Regions from separate parts of the Serratia sp. D1N4 genome, predicted to be linked through region 2. Evidence: predicted binding sites of a transcription regulator. Region 2 holds the regulator's gene; each other region holds the start of a gene.

Region 1 (7,670 bases), 2.5 Mb from region 2:
ACGCCGCAGCAATCCATCGCACAGCTCTCTCACTTCCTCAATGAACGCTGGAAAGGCGTGCGGCCTATCGCCTGGGGCGATGCGTTGCGGGCCAGTGAGTTCACCAGTTGGGTTTACCAGGGGTTGTGCGGGCTTGATGCGCGCGGTGATCAGCAGCAGGAGGCCGATGATGCAATTTGACGTGGTAGTGATTGGCGGCGGGCTGGCAGGGCTGAGCTGCGCCATCCGTTTGGCCGAGCAGGGCAAGCGTTGCGCAGTGGTCAGTTCTGGCCAGAGTGCGCTCTATTTTTCTTCCGGCTCGCTCGATCTGCTGGCGCAATTGCCCGATGGCACGGCGGTGGAATCACCGTTGGCGGCCTTACCGGCGCTGGCGCAGCAGGCTCCGCAACACCCTTATAGCCTGATGGGGGCTACCCGCGTCGCCGCACTGGCCGCAGAGGCGGTGCAGTTGCTGGCGCGCTGTGGCGTGCAGATGCAGGGCAGCAGCGAGCGTAACCACTTACGCGTCACGCCGCTCGGCACGCGCCGCGCCACCTGGCTCAGCCCGCAGGCGATTCCGACCACTGCGCTTGGCGGCGTTTTGCCGTGGCGCAAGATCGCGGTGCTGGGCATCGAAGGCTTCCTGGATTTTCAGCCGCAGATGGCGGCCAGTTCGCTGGCCGAGGAACAGGGCGTGAAAGCCGAGGTCGCTTCGCTGCATTTACCGCTGCTGGATCGGCTGCGCAATAACCCCAGTGAGTTCCGCGCGGTAAATATCGCCCGCGTGCTGGATGTGCCAGAGAATCTGGCCGTGTTGACGGAAGAGATAAAACGCCAGGCGGGTGAGGCGGAAGCTATCTTCCTGCCTGCCTGTCTGGGGCTGGAAAGCGATCGGCCACTGGCGGCGCTGCGCGAGGCGCTAGGCAAACCGGTATTCCTGTTGCCGACGCTGCCGCCTTCGGTGCTTGGCATGCGGTTGCATCAGGCATTGCGCCAGCGTTTGCAGACGCTGGGCGGCGTATTTATGCCGGGGGATACCGTATTACGGGCGGATTTTGACGGGCAACGTATTAACGGCCTGTATACGCGCAACCACACTGACATTCCGCTGCGCGCGCAGCAGGTGGTGTTGGCCAGCGGCAGTTTCTTCAGCAATGGGCTGGTGGCGGAGTTTGACGGCATCCGTGAACCAGTGTTTGGCCTCGACGTTTACAGCAAGCCCCAGCGTGAAGAGTGGAGCCGCAGCGATTTGTTCGCGTCGCAACCCTATCTGCAATTTGGCGTGCAGACCGATGCCAGTTTACGTGCGCTGAAGCAGGGGCAGGCGATGGCTAACCTGTACGCTATCGGTGCCGTGGTCGGGGGTTACGATCCGTTACAGCAAGGCTGTGGAGCTGGGGTATCGCTGATTGGGGCGTTGCACGTGGCACAACAGATTGCTATGCAGGAGGTTTCGGCATGAGCCTGTTAAAAGACAACAGTTTTGAGAGCTGCATTAAATGCACGGTGTGTACCACCTATTGCCCGGTGGCTAAGGTCAACCCGCTCTATCCGGGGCCGAAGCAGGCCGGGCCGGATGGCGAGCGCCTGCGGCTGAAAGATCCCGCGCTGTATGATGAGGCGCTGAAATACTGCACCAACTGCAAACGCTGTGAAGTGGCGTGCCCATCCGAGGTGAAAATCGGTGACATTATCCAGCGCGCCCGCGCCAATTTCAGCCAGAAGAAGCCGACGCTGCGCGACGCTATTCTCAGCCATACCGATATCATGGGCTCGCTTTCAACGCCGTTTGCGCCGATCGTTAATGCCACCACCGGGTTGAAGCCGGTGCGTATGCTGCTGGATAAAGCGCTGAAGATCGATCACCGGCGTGAACTGCCAAAATACTCTTTCGGCACCTTCCGCCGCTGGTATCGCCAACAGGCGAAACAGCAACAGTGTTATAGCGAACAGGTGGCGTTTTTCCACGGTTGCTTTGTCAATTACAACCATCCGCAGCTCGGTAAAGATCTGATCAAGGTTTTCAACGCCATGGATATCGGCGTGCAACTGCTGAAGCGCGAGAAATGCTGCGGCGTACCGCTGATCGCCAATGGCTTTATGGAACAGGCTAAAAAGCAGGCCAAGGTGAACGCCGAATCCTTGCACGATGCGGTGCTGGAGCGCGGTATTCCGGTAGTTGCCACCTCTTCGAGCTGTACCTTTACCCTGCGCGATGAATATCCGCATCTGTTGGAGATCGATACCTCGGCGGTGCGCGAACGGGTAGAACTGGCAACGCGTTATCTTTATCGCCTGCTGAGCCAGGGGCGCAGTTTACCGCTCAAGCACACGCCGCTGCGCGTGGCTTACCATACGCCATGCCATATGGAAAAAATGGGCTGGACTGCTTACACGTTGGAGCTGTTACGGCAGATCCCAGGGTTGGAGTTGGTGGTGCTGGAGTCGCAATGTTGCGGGATCGCCGGAACGTACGGCTTCAAGTCAGAGAACTATGAAACCTCGCAGGGCATTGGTGCTTCATTGTTCCGCCAGATTGAAGAGAGCGGCGTGGACCTGGTGATTACCGACTGCGAAACCTGTAAATGGCAAATCGAGATGTCGACCAGCAAGCGCTGTGAACACCCGATCACCGTACTGGCACAGGCGCTGGGCTAGAAATTAAAGGGGCCGGTACGAACACCGGCCCTTGCTACATTAAGGCTGTAACTTCAACGAACTGATAATGCTTTCGGCTTCGCTTTGCGCCTGCTGTTGGTTATCCGCGGGCAGCGTGACCTGAATGGTCAGCAACTGGTTACCCAATTCACCGAGCAAGATCGACGAGTAAGCCTTTTGGCCGCTGCTGGTAATGATGCTATCCAGTTGGCGCAATGACACCCCGTTGATATCGATAACTTTGTTGGTGATCACCTGCAGGTTGGCATCGCGTGAGCGCTGTTGCTGTTCCATGTTCTGGGCCAGAGTTTCCAGGCTGTCTGTCGGTTTATCGCCCAGGATGATGATCAACGCCCGTTGGCCGGTGCTGTCGGCGAAGACGTGGCGGTTATTGGACTGCTGGCTCAGCTTGCTGCTCTGATCCGCCATGCCGTTTGGCAGGTTAAAGGCCAGTTTGCCATCCAGTAAGCTCACCGTCTGGTTAGCTGCGGTACTCGCGCTGCCGTTGACCGGCTCGTTGTTGTCTTTGGCACCGTCACAGGCCGCGAGGCCAAGCACTAACAGGCTGATACCCATCAATTTTGCTACTTTACGCATGGGGCTTCCTTATTCCTTCACAGGTAGGGGGTTGTAGCGTATGGCACCGTATTCCAGGCTGAAATGCAAGGCAGATGTTGTCACAAGGCTTGTTTGCGCAGCAGAGGGGCAGTCGAGCCACCCCTTATCAGCGGATTAACTCGGCTGTAATTGGCCGTCTTGCTGGCGCGATGCCAGGCGTTTGAGCAGCATGTTTAGCAGCACGCCGTACATCGGCAGGAAGAACAGCATGCAGATCAGCACTTTGAAGCCGTAATCTACCAGCGCAATTTCCACCCAGTTGGCGGCCATAAAGGGGTCGCTGCTTCTATAGAAAGCGATGAAGAAGAACGCCAATGTATCGCTGATATTGCCGAGGAACATCGCCGCTGCCGGGGCGAGCCACCAAGTGCGGCGTTGGCGCAGGCGGTTGAAGACGTACACATCCAGGATCTGGCCCAGCACGTAGGCCATAAAGCTGGCGACGGCGATGCGTGCCACAAACAGGTTAAAGCTGGTCAGCGCGCCCAGGCCCTGCCATTCCCCCTGAAACGTGACGGTAGAGATCACATAGGAGATGAACAGCGCGGGGACCATCACGGCGAGGATAATTCTGCGCGCCAGCGGGGCACCGAAGATCCTGACCGTCAGATCGGTCGCCAGGAAGATGAATGGGAAAGTAAATGCTCCCCAGGTGGTGTGAAAGCCGAAAATGCTGATCGGCAACTGCACCAGATAGTTACTGGAGGTAATGATGGCAATATGGAATAGCGATAGCCAAACCAACGCGGTAACGCGTTGTTGAGCGGTAAACGAATACATGATGTTGCCTTTTTAAGTTGGGGTGAGGGAACCCATATTTAACGGTAGAGATTTTACCTGCGTGGCGCATAATACGCGTTTGCGCAACCAATGCAACCTAGGTTGTGGTTAAATTTCACGCAAACGTTAACGCATGTTGCACAGAAAAACCACTGGCGTAAACTATATGCCAGTGAGATCCGGCGAGCCTTCGCCGATCGTTTTTGATCGAGAACAATGCATGACTGATATTTTTACCCAGGCAGACCAGACGCTTGATGCGCTGGGCTTGCGCTGTCCGGAACCGGTAATGATGGTGCGTAAAACCGTGCGCCATATGGACAACGGTAAAACGTTGCTGATTATTGCCGACGATCCGGCCACCACCCGCGATATTCCGGGTTTTTGCCGCTTTATGGAACACACGCTGGTCGCGCAGGAAACCGAAACGGCCCCTTATCGCTATCTGTTGCGCAAAGGGCTGGTGGAGTAACGTCAGGCCCGCGTGGGGCCTGACGGATTGTTGCTATGGGCGTTTCTTCAACAGACGCAGCGCGTTGGCGGTCACCAGCGCGGTAGCACCGGAATCTGCCAACACTGCCAGCCATAAGCCGGTCATCCCCAGCAGGGTGGTGATCAGGAAGATCCCTTTCAACCCGAGCGCGATGGCAATGTTCTGGCGAATGTTGGCGTGCGTGGCGCGTGCGATACGAATCATCTCGGCTACCCCAACCAGGCGGTTGTGCGTCAATGCGGCGTCGGCCGTTTCCAGCGCCACGTCGGTACCGCTGCCCATGGCGATGCCGATACTGGCCGCTTTCATCGCCGGGGCATCGTTGATGCCATCACCAATCATTGCCGTCTGCTGCTGCTGATTCAGCGCCGTGATGGCTTGCACCTTGTCTTCCGGCATCAATCCTGCGCGGTAATCAATCCCCAACTCGTTGGCAATAGCTGCCGCTGCGCGTGGGTTATCACCGGTCAGCATGACGCCGCGAATGCCCAATTCTGCCAACTCGGCAATGGCCTGTTTGGCGTCGTTGCGCAAGGTATCACGCAGTGCCAGCAGGCCAACGGGAACTCCCTCTTCCAGCACCACTACGGCGGTTTTCCCTGCTGTTTCCAGGGTTTCAACCTGGCTGCGCCATTCGCGGCTGAGCTGGCTTTCTGCCAACTTACCCGGCGCGCTGATCAGAATGGTTTTACCGTTAACCACACCCTCTACGCCAATCCCCGCCAGTGCCCGGCGGCTTTCAGCCAGCGGCAGTGCTTCGCCGTTTTCCCCGGCGCGATTGATGATGGCCTGCGCCAGTGGATGGTGTGAACCGGCCTCGACCGCTGCCGCCAGAGCCAACAATTGCTGCTCGCTGACGCCGTTGGCTGGCAACACGTCGGTGACGGTCGGCTTGCCTTCGGTCAGCGTGCCGGTTTTATCGAACGCAATGGTTTGTACTCGGCCCAACTGTTCCAGCGCCGCCCCGCCTTTAATCAGCGCACCACGGCGGGTAGCGGCGGCCAGGCCGGAGGTGATCGCCGCCGGAGTCGAGATCACCAGCGCACAAGGGCAACCGATCAGCAGCAGGGTCAGGCCACGATAGATCCACATTTGCCAAGGTTCGGCGAACAGCAGCGGTGGTACCAGGATCACGGCAACCGCCAGCAGCATAATCGCCGGGGTGTAGTAACGGCTAAAGCGATCGAGGAAGCGTTCGATCGGCGCACGGCGCTCTTCGGCTTCTTCAATCAACTGCAAAATACGGTCGATGGCATTTTTGCCCGGTTCAGAGGTCACTTTCATCTGCGCCGCCTGATCGACCGACAAGCTGCCAGCCGCCACTTTCTCCCCTTGTTGGCGTTCAACCGGCACGGATTCACCGGTTAATGCGCTTTCATCAAAGCTGGCGAAGGGGTTGAGCAACTCAGCATCGGCAGGCAGACGGCCACCCGGCGCGATTTCAATCACATCGCCGGGGCGCAGGCTGGCGACCGGCACCTTTTTGCGTGCGTTACCCTGGATCAGCAGGGCATCCTCCGGCACCAGTGCCATCAGGGCTTTCACGCCTTTGCGGGCGCGGTTGGCGGCATAGGATTCCAGCAGTTCCCCTACCATAAATAGCAACAGCACCATGGCGGCTTCGGCCGTGGCACCGATGAACAGTGCGCCAATGGCGGCGACGCTCATCAGGGTTTCAATAGCAAACGGGGTGCCTGAGCGGATCAGGCGCAGCGCTTTACGGCCGATAGGTGCCAAGCCGACCAGTGTGGTAATGATAAAAGCTATCTGGCCGAATTGCGGGTTGATGAGATCCAAGATCCAACTGCTTGCCATCAGTAGCGAGAGCAGTAGCAGTGGGCCGAATTCGCCAAGGCGCGAGGTTTTCGGCTCATCGGTTTTGACTGCCGTATTCAGCAGGGTAAAACCAGCCTGTTTTACCGCATCTTGTACGCGCAGGCTGATATCGCTCTGGGCATCCACCACCAGTTTTTCCGTGGCAAACAGCACGCGCGCGCTTGCGACACCGGGAATGGACGTGACGGCATTTTCAATTTTTTTGGCACAGCTTGGGCAATCCATGCCGGTGACTTTCCAACTGAAACGCTGGCTGCCGGAAGAGGGAACGGCAGCCAGCCTGTCGCTTTCCTCATCCGGATCGTCGTGACCGCTGCTGCAACAGCTGGCACTTTGCTCATGGGCATGTTCGTGGGAATGGGCGTGATTTTCCGCCCCAGTGGTTTTTTCACTGCTGCAACCGTGCTGAGTTTGCGCGTGGCTATGGTTGCAGCCGCAGCCGTTCTCTTTATGGCTATGTTCCTGATGATTATGTTCTTTATGAGTATGCATAACGCCCCCTTCAGGCAATTAACGGTGTTCTCAGGATTGACTCTACACCTTGGAGCTGACTCCAGAGTCAAGACCTATATGAGAATTATTACTAACTGCAGCGGGCGATATGTCGATGCCTCGTTGTGAAATATAAAATACAAATGAATTAATATTAAAACTTAATAATATAAATATATTCAATAAAATTTATTATTTTTGAGTGAAATGCCAGCATAACTCTCTTGTCTCTGCATGCCGCAGCATGGCTGAAGTTTGTAGCCAATATTCCATCGTTATCCTGCCTTAACTTTGTTGTTTGTTGATAAAAGCAGCGTTATTAACTTATTTGTTGCGAATAAACAGTTGATCGTTTTTAACAGCGTGCTGGGCCCCTGCCTATACTTGGAAACGATTGCCATTTGAGATGGTGATCTTATTTACCGATTTACCTGCATTAATTCTACCTGAATCACTGCCAGCAATGGCGCATCAGTCCCTCTCGCCGTTTCATAATGTATGTACTGTGGATGGTGGGGTGGTTATGTCTATCTATCTGATTAATAGACAATCAGATAATGAGTGGAATCGAACCAATGCAATCGACGAAAAAAGCAGTTGAAGTCACTGGATCCAATTTGTCGGCGACCACCGGTTATGACGCAGTCGATGCTTTACTGCATTATCATGAGCGAGGTAACGGGATTCAGATTAATGGCAAGGATTCATTTTCTACCGAGCAAGCTGGGTTATTCATTACACGTACTAATCAAACCTGGAATGGCAAAGGGGTTTTTGACCAGTCGGTTAAGTTAACCTTCTCATTCCCAGATTA
Region 2 (7,670 bases):
AAATATGTGCTGCATAAAGGGTTCATTGGCATCGACGGCATTAGCCTCACCATTGGTGAAGTGATAAACAACCGTTTCTGTGTGCATCTGATCCCGGAAACGCTTGAACGCACCACCTTGGGCAAACGGCGTCTGGGGGATAAAGTGAATATCGAGATTGACCCACAGACTCAGGCGGTAGTCGATACTGTTGAGCGCGTGCTGGCCAGCCGCGAAGCCGCGATTGAAGCGGCAAATGCGTTATTGCCAAAAGATTGAATTATTATCTGTATCAAAAACAACCCCGGTGATGTCGGGGTTGTTTGTCTGTGAGCCCGTGTGTTGTTCTTAGCGCGGAACACGCAGTCCGCCTTCGATGCCTTTTGGGCTGAATACCACCTGCCACAGTTGAATGTCACGGGCGCGAAACGCACCGGCGCAGGCGTTCAGATAATAGCTGAACATACGCTCGAAGCGTTCGGAATAGTTCACCGTCAACTGTGGCCATGCCCGTTGAAAGCGTTCATACCAGGCCATCAGGGTGCGATCATAATCGCTGCCGATATTGTGCCAATCCTCCATCACAAAACGCCCTTCACTGGCTTGGGCGATATGTTTCATCGAGGGCAGACAACCATTCGGAAAGATATATTTGTTGATCCACGGATCAACACTCATATCTGTCTGATTTGAGCCGATGGTGTGCAGCAGGAAAATCCCATCGGGTTTTAAATTACGTTCAACCACCTTGAAATAGGTCCGGTAATTTTTCGGGCCGACGTGTTCGAACATGCCGACAGAGACAATGCGGTCAAACTGCTGGTGAAGATCGCGGTAATCCTTCAGCAAAATCTCCACATCCAGGCCTGCACAGCGATCTTGAGCCAGCTTTTGCTGTTCCGCTGAAATGGTCACGCCAACCACGGAAACCCCGTAATGCCTGGCCGCATAGGCCGAAAGCCCACCCCAGCCACAGCCGATATCCAGCAAGCGCATACCGGGTTGCAGATGCAGCTTTTCGCAAATCATACGCAGTTTGGCTTCTTGCGCGTCTTCCAGCGTGGTGGCTTCTTTCCAGTAGCCGCAGGAATATTGCATATAAGGATCAAGCATCAGGGTGAACAGGTCGTTACCCAGATCGTAATGTTCTTTGCCGACAATCCAGGCACGTTTCTTGGATTGCAGATTGCCCAGGCGGGCAGCAGCAATGCGCAGAGTATCTTTCAGTTTGCGGGGGAGTTTTTTCTCAAGACCGGCGGCGACAACGCGCTGAAAAAAAACGTCCAGCCGTTCACACTCCCACCAACCATCCATATAGCTTTCGCCCAATCCCAAAGAGCCTTCCTGCAAGACGCGTTTAAAGAAATTGGGATTTTTAATCTGAATATCGAAAGGGCGTGAACCGTTGATCTCAATACCGGCCATGCCGAGCATTTCATGCGCGATACGGTACCATTGGTTATCTTGAATGCTCAGATCTTCTATACACGATGAACTCATAGCTTCTCCATCACCTTCTTCTGACTTATGACCCACAAGAAAATAGCGTAGACAATTTCTAATGAGGCATATGTTTACCTACGGTAAAATTTCGCCGTGGTGTCTGATATCCGACTATGAACAGAGGAAATTTAAGAGACTCCCTGCGCAAAAGGCGCGGAAAAATGATTCCTTAAATAAAGTGTGACGCCATTCGCGTACACAATAGTTACTGCGATAAAAGTTCTATATAGATGTTATTTTGAAAGGTGGCTTCGAGTATAGGCTTGCCGAGGCGCATACTCAACAGTAAATCGCGCTCGGCTGGAATTTTCATTAAGTGACTATTTATAAAGACAATTATGACATGGAGTCAGCATGTTCTTGGCGGGTTACCTGCCCATCAACTTCTCCCTTCCCACGCTGAATCATGTACCCTAAGGCGGCCAAAACCACTGTAGCGACCATCACGGTAACCGTTGCTAGCAGCGGTTGGGTGATGAATGCCGAAACCAACATACTGGCGATAAAACACAACCCTAATTGCAAGGTATTCTGCAAGGCTGCGGCTTTACCGCTGTTATCAGGGAACGGCATCAGCGCATTTGTCACCAGAATCGGATAACTGGCACCGTTAACCAAAGCCATAAAGCAGAATGGGATCAATAGGCTAGTTAAGGTCGGTTGGCTTAACGTGGCGACCAGATACAACGCCACCATGCTGACTCCATAAGCTACCAGTAGCCACGGTAACAAGGTTTTGCCTGAAATGCGGTTCAATGCTGTACGACAACCGTAGCCGCCGAGTAAAAAGGCCAACGTCTGTGGTACATAGCTCAGGCCAATATCATTCGGGCTGTATCCCATATTGCCGAGAATAAACGGCGAACCGGTCAGCCAGGCAAAGAAGCTGGCTGAACAGGCGGCAAAGATCATCACGTTGCCGCTGAAAACCGGAGACTTCAGGATTTGCAGGAAGCTGAGGCCGGGCTTTTTATCGGCAGAGGGCACGATTCTGGCCGTCTCTTTCAGCAGCAAAGTGGGTACGAACAACAAGACAGCGATACCCAGCAACACCGCAAAGATCGCTCGCCAGCCCATATGGTTCAGCAGCCAGGCACCGACCAACGGGGCCAGTGCCGGAGAAAGCGCAACCAATGGCATGATAGTGGCGAAAATGCGGTTAACTTTGCCATCGCGATAGCGATCCACCACGATGGCCTGCCAGGTTACAGCGGCAGAACAAACCCCAATCGCCTGGATGAAACGCAATGACCACAGTTGCACGGCATTTTGCACCCACAGCATCCCCAGGCAGCCGAGAGCAAACAACGCCAGGCCAAACAGCAGTACCGGTTTGCGGCCCAGCTTATCGGAAAGCGGCCCCCACACCAGTTGGGCAAAGGCGAAGCCAGCCAGAAAGATACTCAGGCTGGCGCTGATGGCACCGGCGGAGATTTGCAAATCCTGTTGCATGGCACCAAAGGCGGGCAGATACATGTCGGTGGCCAGATAGCCCAGCATACTCAGGCCAGCGAGATAAAACATAAATCCAAAATTTTGCATGGTATTTCTCATTAACATTTTCTTATTGCAGGTTTTTTAGCGCCGGCCAGTGTATCCGGCTGGATCTCTGCTTGTGAAACGGTAATATTTGCTAGGTGCTGTTAAAAAAATTGAAGGCAAAACAAGATGTGGTCTGAATATTCACTCGATGTCGTTGATGCGGTAGCGCGCACCGGCAGTTTCAGTGCGGCAGCACAGGAGCTGCACCGTGTGCCGTCTGCGGTAAGCTATACCGTGCGGCAACTGGAGCAATGGCTGGCAGTGCCGCTGTTTGAACGCCGCCATCGTGATGTTGAACTGACGCCTGCCGGTGTGCTGTTTGTAAAAGAAGCGCGTACTGTTATCAAAAAAATGCTTGATACGCGTCGTCAATGTCAGCAGGTGGCCAATGGTTGGCGCGGGCAGCTAAAAATCGCGGTGGACATCATTGTTAAGCCGCAGCGCAGCCGCCAACTGGTCCTGGATTTTTATCGCCACTTCCCCGATGTGGAACTGGTGGTGCAACCGGAAGTGTTCAACGGCGTGTGGGACGCGCTGGTGGATGGCCGGGCCGAGATGGCGATCGGTGCCACGCGTGCGGTGCCGGTGGGCGGTGGCTTTGCCTTTCGCGATATGGGTTTTATGAACTGGTTGTGTGTCGTTAGCGCGTCACATCCGCTGGCCAGCCTGACCGGTTTGCTGCGCAACGATCAGCTGCGGCCATATCCCTCTCTGTTGCTGGAGGATACGTCGCGCAACTTGCCTAAGCGAGTGACTTGGTCATTGGATAATCAGCGGCGGCTTACCGTACCCGACTGGGTTTCCGCTGTAGATTGCCTGCGCAGCGGGTTGTGTGTTGGCATGGTGCCAGCGCATCGCGTACTGCCATTGGTGCAAAGCGGTGAACTGGTGGCATTGCAATTGCAGGAGCCGTTTCCCGCCAGTGCCTGCTGCCTGACCTGGCAGCAGAACGCACAGTCACCGGCGATGGCCTGGCTACTGGAGTATCTAGGAGATAGTGAAACGCTCAACCAGGAGTGGTTGAGCGAAGAGATTAGCGGCGATAATCGATAAATGGGCCATCGGCCACGGAACGGCGTTCGATCAGTTTTGGATGTACTTCAATCACCTGGGATTCTTCACGCTTGCTGATAATGCGATCCAGCAGCATGGTGAAAGCCATTTCCCCCAGGCGTTCTTTCGGCTGGTGGATGGTGGTTAGCGCCGGGGTGAAATAGCGCGCATTACGCACGTTATCGTAACCGATCACCGAAATATCCTGCGGGACGCGCAGCCCCAGTTCGTCGGCGGCACAGATCGCCCCCATTGCCATAATATCGCCCCCGCAAAATACCGCAGTAGGGCGCTGTTTCTGCGACAGGATCTGGTGCATGGCCTTGTAACCCGAATCGGGTTCAAAATCCCCTTGGACGATCCACTCTTCTCGCACCTCAACATTGGCCTCTTGCAGCGCCTTCAGGAAACCACGATGGCGGCCGCCGCCGGTGTTGCGTGATAACTGCCCAGGGATCGCCCCGATATCACGGTGGCCACGCTCCAGCAGATAGCGGCCAGCCAGATAGCCGCCTTCAAAGGCGTTATCGATAATGGTATCGGTAAAATCACCGCGTGCAGCACCCCAATCCATCACCACCATGGGGATATTGCGATAATCCTCCAGCATGCCCAGTAACTCATCCGGGTATTCCGAGCACATTACCAGCAGGCCATCAACACGCTTTTGCGCCAGCATCGCCAGGTAGGCACGCTGTTTGTCGAGGTTATTGTGCGAGTTACAAAGGATCAGGGTATAGCCTTTGCTATAGCAGCTGTTCTCTACCGCCTCGATCACTTCAGCAAAGTAGGGCGCTTCACTTGAGGTCGCCAGCAAACCGATCGATTTGGTATGGTTAACCTTCAGGCTACGTGCGACCGCGCTCGGGGAGTAGTGCAGTTCTTTGATCGCAGCCCGAACGGCCTCTTTTGTTTCTTCGGCGACGAAACGCGTCTTATTGATGACGTGCGAAACGGTGGTGGTGGAAACGCCAGCGCGTTTGGCGACATCTTTAATCGTTGCCATGTAAAGAATGACTCCTGAACCCACATGTTATGGCATGTAAGTATGATGTTAATCGTTTGCCTGCGTAGATCTCTCCCCAGAGAAGCGGAAGCTGAGTTTTTAGTGCTGAGTTCGTAAGCCGCTTAAACAGGAGGGGCATTTTGCCGGTACGCAGTTGTGAACTGCGGATTTTGTCCCAAATTGACGCAAAGTGGAAGATCTATTCGGCATTATAACTTGGGAAATGATAACAAGATTTTAGTCACGAACTGTGTGAAAATGATTTGACGCATTAATCGTGTGGATTTTATGCTTAGTGAAGCCAATCTGATAGGGAGTCGTTATGGATACCAATTTGAAGATGTCATTGATTACCACCGCTTGTGCTTTAGCAATGATTATTGTTTTCGGTTTTATCGCCGCATTGAACTGATTCATACCAAGAAATAATAAAGGCGCAGCATGCTGCGCCTTGCTATCAACCTCCAGCGATTACGCCAGATTCTTTTCCACGAACGCCCAGTTCACCAATGCCCAGAAGTTCTCCAGGTATTTCGGACGCGCATTGCGGTAGTCGATGTAATAGGCATGTTCCCACACGTCAACGGTCAGCAGCGGTTTGTCTTCACCGGTCAGCGGGGTTGCCGCGTTTGAGGTGCTAACGATCGCCAGCGTACCATCCGCCTTTTTCACCAGCCAGGTCCAACCCGCGCCGAAGTTTTTCACGGCGGCATCGGTGAATTGCTCTTTAAAAGCAGCAAAAGAACCGAAGGATTTGGTGATCGCAGCGGCTACTGCGCCCGTTGGCTCGCCGCCACCCTGTGGTGACAGGCAATGCCAGTAGAAGGTGTGGTTCCACACCTGTGCTGCGTTGTTAAACACGCCGCCGGTAGACGTTTTGACAATCTCTTCCAGGGTTTTGCCTTCGAACTCGCTGCCTTTCACCAGGTTGTTCAGGTTAACCACGTAGGTGTTATGGTGCTTACCATAGTGGTATTCCAGGGTTTCTGCAGAAATGTGCGGTTCGAGAGCGTTTTTTTCATACGGTAATGCAGGTAATTCAAACGACATTGCTTTCTCCTTTTTATATACAGCACTATTATTCCGACAACCTCCAACCCGGTGGTTGAAGGAGGAAAACAGAATTGTTGTGTGTTTTTTATGGACAATAATCTTAACAACTTTCCGGGTGAAAAAAAGGTTTAAAGCATGTTAAGCGGCTGATTGATTAAAGCATCGGCAGGAAAGGGCGGCTGAGGCTATGTCTCAGCCGCAATAAATCAACGGATAGTTTTTGGCGTGACGACACGGCGTGCGCCGATGTAGTGGTTCTGCCAGTAGTCATTATCTAACTGGCTGACGCGGATTTCTTCGCCAGTACGCGGGGACTGGATAAACTTGCCGTTACCAAGATAAACGCCAACGTGATCGGCAGTACCACGGTTATTGATGCGAAAGAACACCAGATCGCCGGTTTCCAACTCGCTTTTCTTGATCGGCGCGGCATCACGCAGGTGATACATTTCATTGGCGGTACGTGGCATTTTGATTTTCACCACGTCTTTATAGGCGTAATAAATCAGGCCGCTGCAGTCAAACCCGGTGTGTGGTGAAGAACCGCCCCATTGGTAAGGCTTGCCCATCTGGCTCATGAGTTTGGCCATGGCCGTTTGTTTGGCATGCTGATAACGTTTTTTGTGCGCAGGGCTGAGTTTCAGTGGTTTTTCATTCTTGGCCAGTTTCGCGGTAGCCATATTCGGCTCACGATGGCGACCATAGCCTTTCTTGTAACCCTTTTTCGGCGGAGTGACTTTGACGCTGGCAGTGCGGGTAGATTTACTCTTTGATTTAACCTGTGTGGTTTTCTTCCCTGCCTGTGACTTTATTTTCGCTGTTTTCTGAGTCGCAACGGCTTTTCCTTTTTTGCTGGCCTTATCCGCTTTCTTTTTCTTGCGATCGTCAGGCCGGGCCTCATTAACGTGCCCCTTACGTTGCTCGGCAGAAACATGTGCCTTTGGCGCAGCGTGCGCCAGATTGAAGAACAGCTGTGAGAACAACAGCATGAAAAGCGTAATAATTAAACGCATGTCAATGTTACCAACCTTGGCCTCGAAAAAGATATCTAACGGGCTACAGTATTCCCGAAATTTGCCATATAAAACAGCGTAGAACTCATAAATAGTAATCCATATTGTGAGAAAACGTTAATGGCATTTTTTATGATGTAAAATCAATCAGTTGATGTATAAAAAAACATCAATAAACCGAGTGTGACTTATTATTCATCCAGTGCCAACCGCGAAAATATAATAGTGAAATAGTCGGATTAAAAATGTTATTCTGTGAGTATGTTTTAACCGGAATAGTGCGGTTTTTAGAGCTCGTCCGGCAACCGGAAATGTCCCTGCAAAAGATGGCGTTTTCTTGATACTGTTCCTGCCGCTACAATAGCCGGTGTGATGTTGTAGCCAAGATGTGGCTTGAGGAAGCAATAATGACGACGATTGAAAAAATTCAGCAGCAGATTTCTGCTAACCCTATTTTGCTGTACATGAAAGGTTCACCGAAATTGCCAAACTGCGGTTTCTCTGCGCAAGCCGTCCAGGCG
Region 3 (7,670 bases), 1.4 Mb from region 2:
GCTACAAAAGCAGCGATTCGGCGGAGGATCGGCGCTTGATGGCCGCCATTGAGCGCATGGTGGAACGGTTTCAACAACTCTCCGGTATGAACTTCAGCAGCAGGGAAGAGCTCATCAGCCAGCTGTTCGCCCATCTGGCTCCGGCCGTGGAACGCTGCCGCTTTGCTATCGGCATCGACAATCTGCTGTTGGAAGAGGTGGTGCGTAAATATCAACGCTTGATGCGTACCACGCAGGGAGCATTAACACCGTTTGAACAGGAATACGGTATTCGGTTTTCACGCGAAGAAGCCGGGCTGGTCGCCATCAGCTTTGGTGCTTGGCTGATGCAGGATAATGCATTGCAGGAAAAACAGCTGCTGTTGCTGACGCTGGATAATCCGCAGTTGGAAGAAGAAGTGGAATATCAGCTCCGTGAACTGACGCTGTTGCCGCTCAATATCAAATACCTGCCGCTGGCGGATTATCAGCACTCTGGCGCGCCGCCAGGGGTCACTCTGGTGATCAGCCCTTATGCAACGGAAGATCCATCGCTGATTTATATCGAACTGCCGTTGGCACGCCAGCAGCGCAAAGTGCTCCGTGCGCTGCTGGAAAAAACTTAACGACTGCTAGCTACCGCCGGCGGACGGATAAATAACGCAGGCAGTACCGCTGCGGCCATTACCCAGAATACCCCGCCCTGCAAGTGCTCAAACAGGAAACCGGCCAGCACGGTCATAATGGCGATACCGCCCCCCATCGCCAATCCAGAATAAACCGCCTGTAAACGGATCACTTCCGCCCCCCGACGTGCAGCGATAAAGCGCATCGCCGCCAGATGGCAAACGGTGAAAGTGCCGCAGTGCAGCACCTGCATCAACAGCAAACCCGTAATTTCCGTGGTAGACGCCATCAAGCCCCAGCGCAGCAGGCCGCACACAGCCGAAAGCAGCAGCAGGTTACGCGCGTTCCAGCGCCGGAACAGGAAATTGCTGCTGGCAAAGATAATCACCTCGGCCACCACACCCAGCGACCACAGGTAGCCAATGGTGGCGGCAGAGTATCCCGCCTCTTGCCAATAGATGGAAGCAAAGCCGTAGTAAGCGGCATGTGCCCCTTGCAGTAAAGTGACGCACAGCAGAAAACGCCAAACCGGCCCTTCACTGAGCAGTTCACGCCAGGATCGGGTGATTTCACTCTGGGCACGCGCTTCTCCCTGCGGCATTACGCTGGGTTTCAGCAGCATCCCCAGCAGCATCGCCAGTAGGCTGAGCAGCAAGCTGTACAAAATCGCATTATGGCCCCAGACGGAAACCAGCTTGCCGGTTAACGCCGAACCGATCACAAAGGCCAGCGATCCCCATAAGCGTACCCGGCCATAATCCATCGTAATCTGCCGCTGCCAGGTAGCAGCCAGCGCATCGGTCAAGGGTACTAGCGGTGAGAAGAACAGGTTGAAACCGGCAATCACCAGCATCAGCCAAGCCCAGCCGTTACCAAAACAGAAGCCGATGGCAAATGCCAGCGTCAGCAGGGCTAACAGGCGCAATGCGGTAACGAGATGGGAAGGATCCTTGACGCGCGGTGCAATCAGCAAGCTACCCAGGAAACGAGCCACCAGCCCGGCCCCCAGCAAAATGCCGATAGTTTCCGGTGGGATACCCTCACCTTTTAGCCAGACACTCCAGAACGGAAGAAAAATGCCATAAGAGAAGAAATAGGTGAAATAGCTGAGAGCGAGCCAACGCGTTGATTGCAGAACCATGTTCCCTCCGGGGTGAGGGCGATACTTTGACAGAGCTCACACTCTGTAGCAATCTTCATTCACGCTCAAAGGGTTATAGTGCAAAGCAGTTCACAGTTTGCTGGCAATAAGCGTAAAAAAACCCGCCACAGCGGGTTTTTTGGTATGCAGCTCAGCGTAATTACGCGTAAACCGGCAGACGCGCACAGATATCGAGCACTTTTTTCTTGGTGCGCTCGATGGTGGCTTCGTCGTTGATATTGTCCAGCACGTCACAAATCCAGCCAGCCAGCTCACGCACATCAGCTTCCTGGAAGCCGCGGCGGGTTACCGCTGGCGTACCGATACGGATACCGGAAGTCACAAACGGGCTCTTAGGATCGTTTGGTACACTGTTCTTGTTAACGGTGATATTGGCACGGCCCAGCGCGGCATCGGCTTCTTTACCGGTCAGGTTTTTGTCCACCAGATCCAGCAGGAACAGGTGGTTATGGGTACCACCGGAAACCACTTTGTAGCCACGGGCCAGGAATACTTCTACCATCGCTTTAGCGTTGCTCGCCACTTTCTGCTGGTACACCTTGAACTCAGGCTCCATCGCTTCTTTCAGCGCTACCGCTTTACCGGCGATCACGTGCATCAGCGGGCCGCCTTGGCCACCAGGGAACACGGCAGAGTTCAGCTTCTTGTAAAACTCCTCATCACCGCCCTTCGCCAGGATCAGGCCGCCACGCGGGCCCGCCAGGGTTTTATGGGTCGTGGTGGTCACGACATGCGCGTGAGGAACCGGGTTAGGATAGACATCGGCCGCGATCAGGCCAGCCACGTGCGCCATATCCACAAACAGGTAAGCACCGATGCTGTCGGCGATTTCACGCATTTTTGCCCAGTCAACAATGCCGGAGAATGCGGAGAAGCCCCCGATGATCATTTTTGGCTTGTGAGTCTGCGCCTGCTTTGCCAGATCGTCATAGTCGATCTGACCTTTTTCGTCGATACCGTAAGGCACCACGTTATACAGTTTGCCGGACAGGTTAACCGGTGAACCGTGAGTCAGGTGGCCACCGTGCGCCAGGTTCATCCCCAGAATGGTGTCGCCCGGTTGCAGCAGCGCGGTGTAAACCGCAAAGTTCGCCTGCGAGCCGGAGTGCGGCTGAACGTTGGCATAATCTGCGCCGAACAGCGCTTTGGCACGATCGATAGCCAATTGCTCAACGATATCCACGTATTCGCAACCGCCGTAATAGCGCTTGCCCGGATAGCCTTCTGCGTATTTGTTGGTCAGTTGAGAACCCTGAGCCTGCATAACGCGCGGGCTGGTGTAGTTCTCAGACGCAATCAGTTCAATATGCTCTTCCTGACGCACCACTTCTTGCTCCATGGCTGCCCACAGTTCGGCATCATAATCAGCAATGTTCATTTCACGCTTTAACATCCGGCATCTCCTGACTTAAATCACCAAATAACTACCCGTTTGGGTTCTGGGCAACAGTGTAAACTGTTTCCCCCCACCGAGGATAGGTCTTGACAGAGGTTTTTACGCAAACGATTGGCTTTAGACAGAGCAAGGCTTTGAGCCACTAAATAGCCCTTTATTGGCAACGGACTTTTACTCATAATGATTGTGCGGTTTTTTCATGTTTGGTGAATCGCCGACATACACGGGTATTTACAAGTTTAATTGAAGTCAATAAGATGCATTTTAAATGCATCATTAAAATCACCCCAAGGAACGCTTCCATGCTGGATAGCCAAACCATCGCCACCGTAAAATCCACTATCCCTCTACTTGTAGCAACCGGCCCGAAACTGACCGCCCATTTCTACGATCGTATGTTCGCCCATCATCCTGAATTGAAAGATATTTTCAATATGAGCAATCAGCGGAATGGCGATCAACGCCAGGCTTTGTTTGATGCTATCTGCGCTTACGCCAGCAACCTGGAAAATCTGGCGGCGTTGCTGCCTGCGGTGGAGCGCATTGCGCAGAAACATGCCAGCTTCAATATTCAGCCGGATCAGTATCAGATTGTCGGCAACCATCTGCTGGCGACGCTGGATGAAATGCTCAGCCCAGGCCAGGAAGTGCTGGACGCCTGGGGCAAAGCCTATGGCGTGTTGGCGAACGTTTTTATCCAGCGCGAAGGCCAGATCTATCAAGAGAGTGAAAAAAGCGACGGCGGCTGGCGCGATCTGCGTGCATTCCGCATCGTTAAAAAACAGCCCGAAAGCGAAGTGATTTGCAGCTTCATGTTGGCACCGGTAGACGGTGGCAAGGTGGCAGATTTCAAACCGGGCCAGTATCTGGCGGTATATATCAACGACAGCAACCTAGAAAATCAGGAAATACGCCAGTATTCACTAACCGCTGCGCCGAACGGCGAATATTACCGCATCGCGGTAAAACGTGAAGCTCTGGGCACGGTTTCCAACTTCCTGCACCAGCAGGCCAAAGAAGGCGACATCATTCATATCGCACCGCCATACGGTGATTTCTTCCTGGAAGTTGAGCCTACCACGCCGGTAGCGCTGATTTCCGCAGGCGTTGGCCAGACGCCGATGTTGGGCATGCTCAATAGCCTGCACAAAAATCAGCATCAGGGTGAGATTCATTGGCTGCATGCGGCAGAGAACGGCGCGGTTCATGCCTTCGCCAGTGAAGTAGCGGAGATCGCCGAGCGTATGCCAAACCTGAGCCGCCATGTCTGGTACCGGGAACCTGGTGCAGATGATGTGGCAGAGCGTGATTACCACCGCCGTGGCCTGATGGATCTCAGTCCGTTGCGCCCCACCTTGGAAAATCCGCAGATGCATTACTACTTCTGCGGCCCGGTGCCGTTTATGCAGTTTATTGCCCAGCAGTTGCTGGCGATGGGCGTGGCAGCCGAGCGTATCCACTACGAATGCTTTGGCCCACATAAGGTGCTGTAAGCAGGATGTCAGGGTGCGATATAAACCGCACCCTGTTGTTTTACTGCGCTTTCAATAAACGGGCCGCCTTCACCTGCTCAACCGTGACTGGCGCAGCCTGATTTCCCCAACTGCCACGGATGTAACTCATCAACTCCGCTGCATCCGAATCGGTCAGCGCCCAACCATAGCCCGGCATGATCACGGTGGTACCCTGCTGGGTGATTGGGGTATGCGCACCTTCCAGTACCACTCGCAGCGCAGTCAGCGGATTCTCTGCCGTCACCGTCAAGTTACCTGCCAAGGCGGGAATCACGTAATCGCTGCCTCGCCCCGCGTCACCATGGCAGGTTGAGCAATAGTTCGCGTAAGTCTGCCTGCCAGCTTCCAGGGTGCTAAGCGCGGCAAACGGCACCTTAGCCGTTTTCGGCTTCGCCTCCGTCAAACTATGCAGATATTGCGCAATGCTGTTCAGATCGGCATCGCTGAGATACTGGGTACTGTGAACCACCACATCGCTCATCGGCCCGGCCACCGCCGCATGCTGGCTGCGCCCGGTTTTCAGTAGATCGACCACCTCATCCTGCTTTAGCCCACGGATGCTCGGTGCATACCAGCCGTCCAGTTCTGCTCCGCTTAAGAACTCCGGCGCTTTGCTGTCTAACCCTTTTTCCTGCATCGCCCAACCGCGTGGCGTGTGGCAACTGCCGCAATGGCCAAGCCCTTGCACCAGATAAGCGCCGCGATTCCACTCGGCGCTTTGCTTGCTATCCGGTTGATAGGTTTGATCCTCATGGAATAGGCTGTTCCATACCGCCAACGGCCAACGCATGGAGAGCGGCCAACTGATGTTGCTTTCCTGATTAGCAACGGGCTGTGCCGCAACATCATGCATCAGATAGTCATACAGGGCACGCATATCCTCAGCGCTCATTTTGGCGTAAGAGGTATAAGGCATCGCCGGATACAAACGATGGACATCTTTGGCAATGCCTTGGCGCATCGCGCGGTCGAACTCTGCAAAGCTATAAGCGCCGATGCCATGCACCGCATCCGGCGTGATGTTGGTGGCATAGATATCCCCCAACGGGGTTGGGAACTTCATCCCTCCCGCCAAGGTTTCGCCACCAGGCATGGTGTGGCAGGCACTACAGTCACCCGCTTTGGCAACATATTCACCCGCCGACATGGCCTGCGCCGAACCTGCGGCCAACAGCAGCATCAGATACAGTGGACGCAGGCTCATGCGCCCTCCTTAGCGGCAATGTTGCCGTAGGCCAGTTCATTCACTGCGCGCCAAGCCTGATCGATGGCCGAGTTGGCATAAGGGCTCCAGTCGGAGTCTGAGTTGGCGATCGCAATCTTGCCGATTGGTTGCCGTGCCGTGGCAATAATTTTCTTTGATTCATCTTCATCATCGAACATCCCATTAAGGAAATACGAATAGCCGTGTGACCAGCGGTTAACGGTGATCGCCTGAATATCGCGCTGATGATCAAATCCGGCTGCGCCCAGCATGCCCTGCAATTGTTCACGGATCATCTGTTCATGCACCTCAAAGGAAGTTCCCAACAGCAAGGCTCGCCCTTTGCGTGATTGTTCACGCGGGCTGAGGCCGCTGCCAGCCAAGGTAGGAACATACACCATATGCAGGCCAATCGGCTGATTCGGATCGCGTGGATGCTGATAGCCGCCCATATTCACCGGATAGTCGAGCTTAACGCGGCTGTATGGCGCGGTGGGCGAATACACTTCATGCACGCCCAGCTTGATAAACGGCTGCCAGTTACGGATCACCACCTTGCTGTAGACCAACGGCGATTTCACGTTCTGCTTCAGCGCTTCCTGCTGCGCCTGGGGCATTTCCGGCACCAGATAAGGGATCATCATATTATAACCGGCCATCACCACCTGCCCGGCGCGCACCTTGGAAATATTCACCCCTTTAATGTAAGACACCTCCACCTTATCGCCCACGTTAGCCACATGCAGCCCGGTGCTGCTCAGCCGCAGTTTCACCGGCGATTCAGGACGATCGAGCTGGCTGTAATCAAACTGCGCCATCACGATATCGTTCATGTCGTTGCCCGGTGCAACCGCCGGGATCAGGTGGCGCACCATCAGGCGCGCCAGCGAGGCATTGCCATCGGGGAAATGGAACACGTAAGGATCGTCGAGATCCGCCTGCGACTCTTCATCCAGCGGCGGCAGGTTCATGCCGTTCAGGCCCGGTAAGTCACAAATCCGCGCATCGCTACAGGAGGTGGCGTCAATACCAACCGCCTGGAAATCATTGGTGGTCTGTTGGAAGTAGCGGATTGCCATCTCGCTCAGCCCCACTTTCTCACGCAGGAATTGGCTGTAACTGTGTTTATCCAGCCAGGCGACCTTTTCTTCCTGGCTCATGCCCGGCAAGTAGTCCTTGTCGATGGTATGTAAGGCAATCAACGCCTGTCGATCGCTTTCCGGCAGCGGGAAATCACCGATAAAAGCTTGGTAGGAACGGCCGTTGAGGCGATCGCGCGGGATATCATCCGCCACCACCCGGCCCGGATCGCCACTCACCACCTTATCGACGCCAAAGTTTTTACGATCGAAGTAAACACCACGGCTCAGATTCAGATCTGGATAGAAGGTTTTATCGAATGACTTTTCCAGATTATCGATGCTGACACCCAGTTTTTGCAGCAGCCCCAGCGCCACCGGGCTAAAGTTGGAGCGCGGCGACTGTAACGACTCACTGCCGCCGTAGCCAAGGATCATGCCGTTTTCGCTGCTGAATTCGTTACGCTTGGCGTGCCCGCCAAAGTCATCATGGTTATCAATCAGCAAAATGCGCTGTTGCCCGCCTTTCATCTGCTGCCAGAAACAGGCGGCGGCCAGGCCGCTGATACCGGCACCGACTACGACCAGGTCGTACTCCTCCTCAACCGGCACCGAACCAAAGTCAAACGCTTTACCGTCGCGCCCCAGTTGGTGAGCGCGCTCGAATGAGCCGGGATGATTGCCCCGCAAGCCGGTTAAGGCTGGCGGG
Region 4 (7,670 bases), 2.5 Mb from region 2:
GTGAAAGAAGTCGACACCTGTTACCGGGTTCTGGGCCAGGCGCATAGCCTGTATAAGCCACGCCCTGGGCGAGTGAAAGACTACATCGCCATTCCTAAGGCCAACGGCTATCAATCGCTGCACACATCGCTGATCGGCCCGCACGGCGTGCCGGTTGAAGTGCAGATCCGTACCGAAGACATGGATCAGATGGCAGAGATGGGGGTTGCCGCGCATTGGGCCTATAAAGAAAGGGTTCCAGGCGAAACCACCGGCACAACCGCACAGATCCGCGCTCAGCGCTGGATGCAGAGCCTGCTTGAGCTACAACAAAGTGCTGGCAGCTCGTTTGAATTTATCGAAAGCGTAAAATCCGATCTGTTCCCCGATGAGATTTACGTTTTCACCCCGGAAGGGCGCATCGTGGAACTGCCTGCGGGTGCAACGCCTGTCGACTTTGCTTATGCAGTGCACACCGATATCGGCCATGCCTGCGTAGGCGCACGCGTCGATCGCCAGCCGTATCCGTTGTCACAATCGCTGTCCAGTGGTCAGACGGTGGAAATCATCACAGCGCCGGGCGCACGGCCCAACGCCGCCTGGCTGAACTTTGTTGTCAGCTCAAAAGCCCGCGCTAAAATCCGCCAGATGCTGAAAAACCTCAAGCGTGACGACTCTGTCAGCCTGGGCCGCCGTTTGCTTAACCACGCGCTCGGTGGCAGCCGTAAGCTGTCTGAAGTACCGCAGGAAAACATCCAGCACGAACTGGAACGCATGAAGCTGGCTACGCTGGACGACTTACTGGCAGAAATCGGCCTCGGCAATACCATGAGCGTGGTCATCGCGAAGAATTTGCAGGGCGATCACTCCAGCCTCGGGGCTTCTTCCGGCGTGCGCAATCTGGCCATTAAAGGGGCCGATGGCGTTCTGATTACCTTCGCCAAGTGCTGCCGGCCAATTCCGGGCGATCCGATTATTGCCCACGTCAGCCCAGGCAAAGGGTTGGTGGTCCACCATGAGTCCTGCCGTAACATCCGCGGCTACCAGAAAGAGCCTGAGAAATTCATGGCGGTAGAGTGGGATCTGGAAACCGAGCAGGAATTCATTGCTGAAATCAAAGTGGATATGTTCAACCATCAGGGAGCATTGGCTAACCTGACGGCGGCCATTAATGCGGCCGAATCGAATATTCAAAGCCTGAATACCGAAGAGAAAGATGGCCGGGTCTACAGTGCCTTTATTCGCTTAACCACGCGCGATCGCATCCATCTGGCAAACATTATGCGTAAGATCCGTATCATGCCGGATGTCATCAAAGTTAACCGTAACCGAAACTAGCGCTTATGAGCCCTGAACGTTATGCACGGATTTGTGAAATGCTGTCCACCCGGCAGCCCGATCTGACAGTCTGCTTGGAGCAGGTACACAAACCGCATAACGTCTCCGCGATTATTCGCACCGCCGATGCCATTGGTGTGCATCAGGTGCATGCCGTGTGGCCAACCGCGCGGATGCGCACGCTGGTTTCTTCCGCCGCAGGCAGCAACAGCTGGGTAAACGTCCAAACCCACCCGACCATTGCCGATGCCGTGGCACAGATGAAAAGCCAGGGGATGCAGATCCTGGCCACCCATCTTTCCGCACGCGCTGTCGATTTTCGCGCAGTGGACTATACCCGCCCGACCTGTGTACTGCTGGGGCAGGAAAAAACCGGTATCACCGAAGAAGCGCTGGCGCTGGCCGATCAAGACATCATTATTCCGATGATCGGTATGGTGCAATCGCTCAATGTTTCTGTGGCTGCCGCATTAATCCTGTATGAAGCCCAGCGTCAGCGGCAAAACGCTGGCATGTACCGCCGCGAACACAGCGCACTGAATAAAGAAGAGCAACAACGCCTGCTGTTTGAGGGAGGTTATCCGGTGCTGGCCAACGTGGCCAAGCGCAAAGGGCTGCCACGCCCGCATATTGATGAGCAGGGCCAAGTGATTGCCAGCGCCGAATGGTGGGCAACCATGCAGGCAACGACGGTACGCCGATGAAAGGCCGCCTGCTGGATGCCGTCCCTCTTACAACACTTTCCGGGGTTGGAGCCAGCCAGGCAGGTAAATTAGCCAAAATCGGCCTGAACACCATTCAGGATTTGCTGTTACATCTGCCACTGCGTTACGAAGATCGCACCCGCCTGTACTCCATCAACGATCTGCTGCCCGGTATTTTTGCCACGGTGGAAGGGGAAGTGCTGCGCAGCGATATCAGTTTTGGCCGCCGCCGCATGCTAACCTGCCAGATCAGCGACGGCACCGGCCTTCTGACCATGCGCTTCTTCAATTTCAACGCGGCGATGAAGAACAGCCTGTCTACCGGTCGCCGCGTGACGGCTTACGGTGAAATCAAACGCGGCACTCACGGCGCCGAAATCATTCATCCTGAATATCGTATTCAGGGTGAAAGCAGTGAAGTTGAGCTACAAGAAGCCCTGACACCGGTCTATCCCACCACCGAAGGCGTGCGTCAAGCCACGCTGCGCAAGCTGACCGACCAAGCATTAGAACTGCTGGATACCTGTGCCATCGCCGAATTACTGCCTGCGGAACTGAGCGGTGGATTAATCAGCCTGCCACAGGCGCTACATACCCTGCACCGACCGCCGCCGGATATCCAACTGGCCGATCTGGAGCAGGGCAAACACCCGGCACAAAAACGCCTGATTCTGGAAGAGCTACTGGCGCATAACCTCAGCATGCTGGCAGTACGTGCAGGCGCGCAAAGCTATAAAGCACTATCACTCACGCCGGACGACCAGCTGAAAAAGCGTTTCCTCGCTCAGTTACCGTTTGCCCCTACCGGTGCGCAAAATCGGGTAGTAGCAGATATCGAAGCCGATATGCAGAAGGGTTTCCCGATGATGCGCCTAGTGCAAGGGGATGTTGGTTCAGGCAAAACTCTGGTTGCAGCACTGGCCGCCCTGCGTGCCATCGCCCACGGTAAGCAGGTGGCGCTGATGGCCCCCACTGAGTTACTGGCCGAACAACACGCCAATAACTTCCGCCAATGGTTTGAACCGCTGGGAATTGAGGTGGGCTGGCTGGCGGGGAAACAAAAGGGCAAAGCACGCATCGCACAGCAGGACGCGATTGCCAGCGGGCAAGTATCGATGGTGGTAGGAACGCACGCCATCTTCCAGGAACAGGTGCAATTCAATGGCCTGGCACTGGTGATTATCGATGAACAACACCGCTTTGGCGTGCATCAGCGGCTGGCACTGTGGGAAAAAGGCGAAGAGCAAGGGTTCCATGCTCATCAGTTGATCATGACCGCCACGCCAATTCCACGCACGCTGGCGATGACCGCCTATGCCGATCTCGACACTTCGGTTATCGACGAACTGCCGCCGGGGCGCACGCCGGTAACCACCGTGGCAATCCCTGATACGCGCCGTGCCGATATTATTCAGCGGGTAAAAAGCGCCTGTTTAGAAGAAAGCCGCCAAGCGTATTGGGTTTGTACGCTGATTGAAGAGTCCGACCTGCTAGAGGCTCAAGCAGCGGAAGCCACCTGGGAAGAATTGAAAATCGCCCTGCCGGAGCTGAAGGTGGCTCTGGTCCATGGTCGCATGAAGGCGCAAGAGAAACAGGCGGTGATGCAGGCCTTCAAACAGGGCGAGTTGCAGCTCTTGGTCGCAACCACAGTGATTGAGGTGGGCGTTGACGTACCCAATGCCAGCCTGATGATTATCGAGAACCCGGAGCGGCTCGGATTGGCGCAGTTGCACCAGCTACGCGGCCGCGTTGGCCGTGGTGCCGTCGCCTCTCACTGCGTGCTGCTGTATAAAACCCCGCTCAGCAAAACGGCGCAAAAACGCCTGCAGGTGCTGCGCGACAGTAACGACGGCTTTGTGATTGCCCAGCGCGATCTGGAAATCCGTGGGCCGGGCGAGCTGTTGGGTACGCGCCAAACCGGCAGCGCAGAGTTCAGAGTGGCCGATCTGTTGCGCGATCAGGCGATGATCCCAGAGGTTCAGCGCACGGCGCGCTATATCCACCAGCACTACCCGCAACATGCTCACGCCCTGATTGAGCGCTGGCTGCCTGAAACCGCCCGCTACTCCAACGCCTGATTCTGTCGCCCTCCCCCATGGAAAGGGCGACATCATTTAGCCAAACATCGGCAACATCAGATACAGCTTAATCACGATGGCATTGGCGATATCAATAAAGAACGCCCCCACCATCGGCACCACGAGAAACGACAGGTGCGAAGGGCCAAAACGATCGGTAATCGCCTGCATGTTGGCAATCGCCGTCGGCGTCGCCCCCATACCAAAACCACAGTGCCCAGCGGCCAATACCGCGGCATCATAGTTTTTGCCCATCACGCGATAGGTCACAAAGATCGCATACAGCGCCATCACCAAGGCTTGTACCACCAGAATCGCCAGCATCGGTAATGCCAGAGAGGCCAGTTCCCACAAACGCAGGCTCATCAGCGCCATCGCCAGAAACAGAGACAAGCTGACGTTGCCCAACACCGAAACGGCGCGCTCAAACACCGTATAAAAACCGGTAGCCGACAGCGTGTTGCTGAGGATCACCCCCACAAACAGCACGCAGACAAACGTGGGCAGTTCGAAGGAGCTACCATTCAGTAACCCGAAAATAAATTTCCCGAGGCTCAGGCAGATAGCGATCATGGCAATGGTTTCGACCATCACCAGCGAGGTGATTAGGCGGCCACTTTCCGGCTTTTCAAAACCGCTTGGCTGCACGCTGTCTTCCGGGTTTCCTTCCGGGGTTGAAGAGTGCTTAACCAGATAACGCGCCACCGGGCCGCCGATCAGCCCACCCAGCACCAGACCAAAGGTGGCGCAGGCTATCGCGACTTCTGTCGCATTCTCAAAACCATAGCGTTCGATGAACACCTTACTCCAGGCAGCGCCGGTGCCATGGCCGCCAGAAAGCGTAATCGAGCCAGCAATCAGCCCCATCAGCGGATTCAAGCCGAGTATTTTCGCCATGCCGATACCAATGGCGTTCTGCACCACCAGCAGGCCCAGCACGACAAACACGAACACAAACAGCGCCTTGCCCCCTGCCCGCAAACGCGCCAGGTTAGCATTCAGACCGATGGTGGCAAAAAAAGCCAGCATCAAGGGATCTCTCAGCGACATATCAAAGCTAACTTCCCAGTCGACGGTTTTTTTCACCAGTAACAACAACAACGCCACCAGCAAACCGCCCGCCACCGGGGCCGGAATAGTATATTTTCTCAACAAAGGAATGGATCGTACACATTTGCCCCCAAGGAGCAAAACCAGCGTGGCAGCAACTAAAGTGCCATAGGTATCGAGATGGAACATCTCAGGTACTCCGTGTCAGAATCGATATACAATAAATTATAAACCATAATTTTAGTCAGGCTTTTAACTCGATGAGTGGTCGATTATTAGTGGAAAAGACTAATAACAAAAGAAAAAGCGAACGAAAATGTGACCTTCATAAGGCTAAATTTGGCAAAAATATTAATGCGCAACCGTTTGCTTTTGTGAGGCGGATCATTAAAATGCTTTCTTTGCCGCTTCAGGGAACGCTACACCATGTCCATCCAATCCGCTGAGCTTGATACCGCGCAACAGGCATCAGCAACCGCTCCACGCACCAGTGAACTGATTTATCGCTTGGAAGATCGCCCGCCGTTGCCGCAAACCCTGTTTGCCGCCGGTCAGCATCTGCTGGCGATGTTTGTTGCCGTGATCACCCCAGCCCTGTTGATCTGCCAGGCACTTGGCCTGCCCGCGCAGGATACGCAGCACATTATCAGCATGTCGCTGTTTGCTTCAGGTTTGGCCTCGATTCTGCAAATCAAAACCTGGGGCCCGGTGGGTTCTGGTCTGCTATCCATTCAGGGTACCAGCTTTAACTTTGTCTCACCGCTGATTATGGGCGGGCTGGCGTTGAAAAACGGCGGTGCCGACGTGCCAACCATGATGGCGGCGCTGTTCGGCACACTGATGGTGGCTTCCTGTACTGAAATCCTGCTCTCGAGGGTGCTGCATCTGGCGCGCCGCATTATCACCCCGCTGGTATCCGGTATTGTGGTGATGATCATCGGCCTGTCGCTGATTCAGGTGGGTCTGACGTCCATTGGCGGTGGCTACGCAGCCATGAACGACCATACTTTTGGCGCACCGAAAAACCTGTTGCTGGCTGGCGTAGTGCTGGTGGTGATCATTCTGCTTAACCGCCAGCGCAATCCTTACCTGCGCGTGGCTTCGCTGGTGATCGCCATGGCCGTGGGTTATCTGCTGGCCTGGGCGATGGACATGCTGCCAGAAACCCAACCCGCCACCAATACGGCCATGATCAACATCCCAACGCCGCTGTATTACGGTTTGGGCTTTGACTGGAACCTGCTGCTGCCGCTGATGCTGATCTTTATGGTGACCTCGTTGGAGACCATTGGTGACATTACGGCAACTTCCGACGTTTCCGAACAACCGGTCAGCGGCCCGCTATATATGAAGCGGCTCAAAGGCGGTGTGCTGGCTAACGGCCTGAACTCGATGCTGTCGGCCGTATTCAACACTTTCCCGAACTCCTGCTTCGGTCAGAACAACGGCGTGATCCAACTGACTGGCGTAGCCAGCCGCTACGTCGGTTTCGTGGTTGCCTTGATGCTGATCGTGCTGGGGCTGTTCCCTGCGGTCGCCGGTATCGTGCTGCATATCCCAGAACCGGTGCTGGGTGGCGCCACCATCGTGATGTTCGGCACCATTGCCGCCTCCGGCGTGCGTATCGTGTCCCGCGAGACCCTGAACCGCCGTGCGATCATGATTATGGCGCTGTCGTTGGCCGTTGGGATGGGCGTTTCTCAGCAACCGCTGATCCTGCAGTTTGCACCGGATTGGCTGAAAACCCTGTTCTCTTCCGGCATCGCCGCCGGTGGGATCACGGCCATTGTGTTAAACCTGCTGTTCCCGCAGGAAAAATAACCAATCCGACCCTAAGTGGTAAAACGGCCGGTAGCAAAGCGCTATTGGCCGTTTTTTTATTGTCTTTCAGGCTATTGCACTTGAGCTGACGGCCTAATTACGGCATAAACAGGGTATCTTTTCTGACCGCTACGGATTCGGACGATGAAATTTATCGGAAAACTGTTGCTGACGTTGTTACTGCTGGCGGTGCTCGCCGTGGTGCTGCTATACGTCTTGGGGCAAACACGCTGGGCTGCGGGCTGGATGAGCCGTTGGATCAGCAATAACAGTGAATACCGCCTATCGGTGGAAAAAATCACCCATTCATGGAGTAAGCCAGGGCAAATCACGCTGGAAGAGGTCACTTTGGCTCAGGCTAACCAGCCGCAGGTGCTGGCCGCCAAGCAGGTGGATTTTGCCTTCAGCCTACGGCAGATCACTGAACCAGGTTACTTCGGCAGCGTGACGCTGCGCGACGGGACGCTCAATATACAATCACAGCAGGGCATCTCCTTGCCGATACAGGCCGATACGCTGCAACTGAGTAATATGGCGTTGCAGTCCAACGAGGCAAACTGGCGGTTGAATGCGCAAAAGGTGAATGCCGGTGTCACTCCTTGGCAGCCGACCACTGCCCATGTGCTGGGTGAAAACAACCAGTTCCAGTTCAGCGCCGGTTTGATGGTCTTGAACGGTGTTCCTGCCTCACAGGTGCTGG

Evidence for each region. The regulator PurR, encoded in region 2, represses purine synthesis genes. The targets are predictions, from matches to a motif close to CANGCAAACGTTTGCNTG.
Region 1: a site for PurR is predicted at 4,152-4,169, ahead of tusA (sulfurtransferase TusA). Genes of this name have one in related genera too.
Region 3: a site for PurR is predicted at 3,265-3,282, ahead of glyA (serine hydroxymethyltransferase). Genes of this name have one in related genera too.
Region 4: a site for PurR is predicted at 5,505-5,522, ahead of ACX1CU_RS23700 (nucleobase:cation symporter-2 family protein). Genes of this name have one in related genera too.

What each region holds. Positions count from the first base shown of each region.
Region 1 is NZ_CM137274.1:297,496-305,165, forward strand. Features, by position in the region: gene glpA (anaerobic glycerol-3-phosphate dehydrogenase subunit A) at 1-180, shown strand, start outside; gene glpB (glycerol-3-phosphate dehydrogenase subunit GlpB) at 170-1,441, shown strand; gene glpC (anaerobic glycerol-3-phosphate dehydrogenase subunit GlpC) at 1,438-2,637, shown strand; gene ACX1CU_RS01310 (DcrB family lipoprotein) at 2,677-3,234, opposite strand; gene ACX1CU_RS01315 (7-cyano-7-deazaguanine/7-aminomethyl-7-deazaguanine transporter) at 3,370-4,035, opposite strand; gene tusA (sulfurtransferase TusA) at 4,256-4,507, shown strand; gene ACX1CU_RS01325 (zinc/cadmium/mercury/lead-transporting ATPase) at 4,541-6,856, opposite strand; gene ACX1CU_RS01330 (serralysin family metalloprotease) at 7,432-7,670, shown strand, end outside.
Region 2 is NZ_CM137274.1:2,805,147-2,812,816, reverse strand. Features, by position in the region: gene ACX1CU_RS12325 (riboflavin synthase subunit alpha) at 1-258, shown strand, start outside; gene cfa (cyclopropane fatty acyl phospholipid synthase) at 328-1,479, opposite strand; gene punC (purine nucleoside transporter PunC) at 1,819-3,036, opposite strand; gene punR (DNA-binding transcriptional activator PunR) at 3,151-4,077, shown strand; gene purR (HTH-type transcriptional repressor PurR) at 4,058-5,083, opposite strand; gene cydH (cytochrome bd-I oxidase subunit CydH) at 5,406-5,495, shown strand; gene sodB (superoxide dismutase [Fe]) at 5,555-6,133, opposite strand; gene ACX1CU_RS12290 (C40 family peptidase) at 6,343-7,149, opposite strand; gene ACX1CU_RS12285 (Grx4 family monothiol glutaredoxin) at 7,557-7,670, shown strand, end outside.
Region 3 is NZ_CM137274.1:1,401,288-1,408,957, reverse strand. Features, by position in the region: gene csiE (stationary phase inducible protein CsiE) at 1-605, shown strand, start outside; gene ACX1CU_RS06050 (3-phenylpropionate MFS transporter) at 602-1,747, opposite strand; gene glyA (serine hydroxymethyltransferase) at 1,908-3,161, opposite strand; gene hmpA (NO-inducible flavohemoprotein) at 3,467-4,657, shown strand; gene ACX1CU_RS06035 (c-type cytochrome) at 4,698-5,882, opposite strand; gene ACX1CU_RS06030 (NAD(P)-binding protein) at 5,879-7,670, opposite strand, start outside.
Region 4 is NZ_CM137274.1:5,258,913-5,266,582, forward strand. Features, by position in the region: gene spoT (bifunctional GTP diphosphokinase/guanosine-3',5'-bis pyrophosphate 3'-pyrophosphohydrolase) at 1-1,317, shown strand, start outside; gene trmH (tRNA (guanosine(18)-2'-O)-methyltransferase TrmH) at 1,323-2,021, shown strand; gene recG (ATP-dependent DNA helicase RecG) at 2,018-4,099, shown strand; gene gltS (sodium/glutamate symporter) at 4,136-5,338, opposite strand; gene ACX1CU_RS23700 (nucleobase:cation symporter-2 family protein) at 5,576-6,970, shown strand; gene ACX1CU_RS23705 (AsmA family protein) at 7,115-7,670, shown strand, end outside.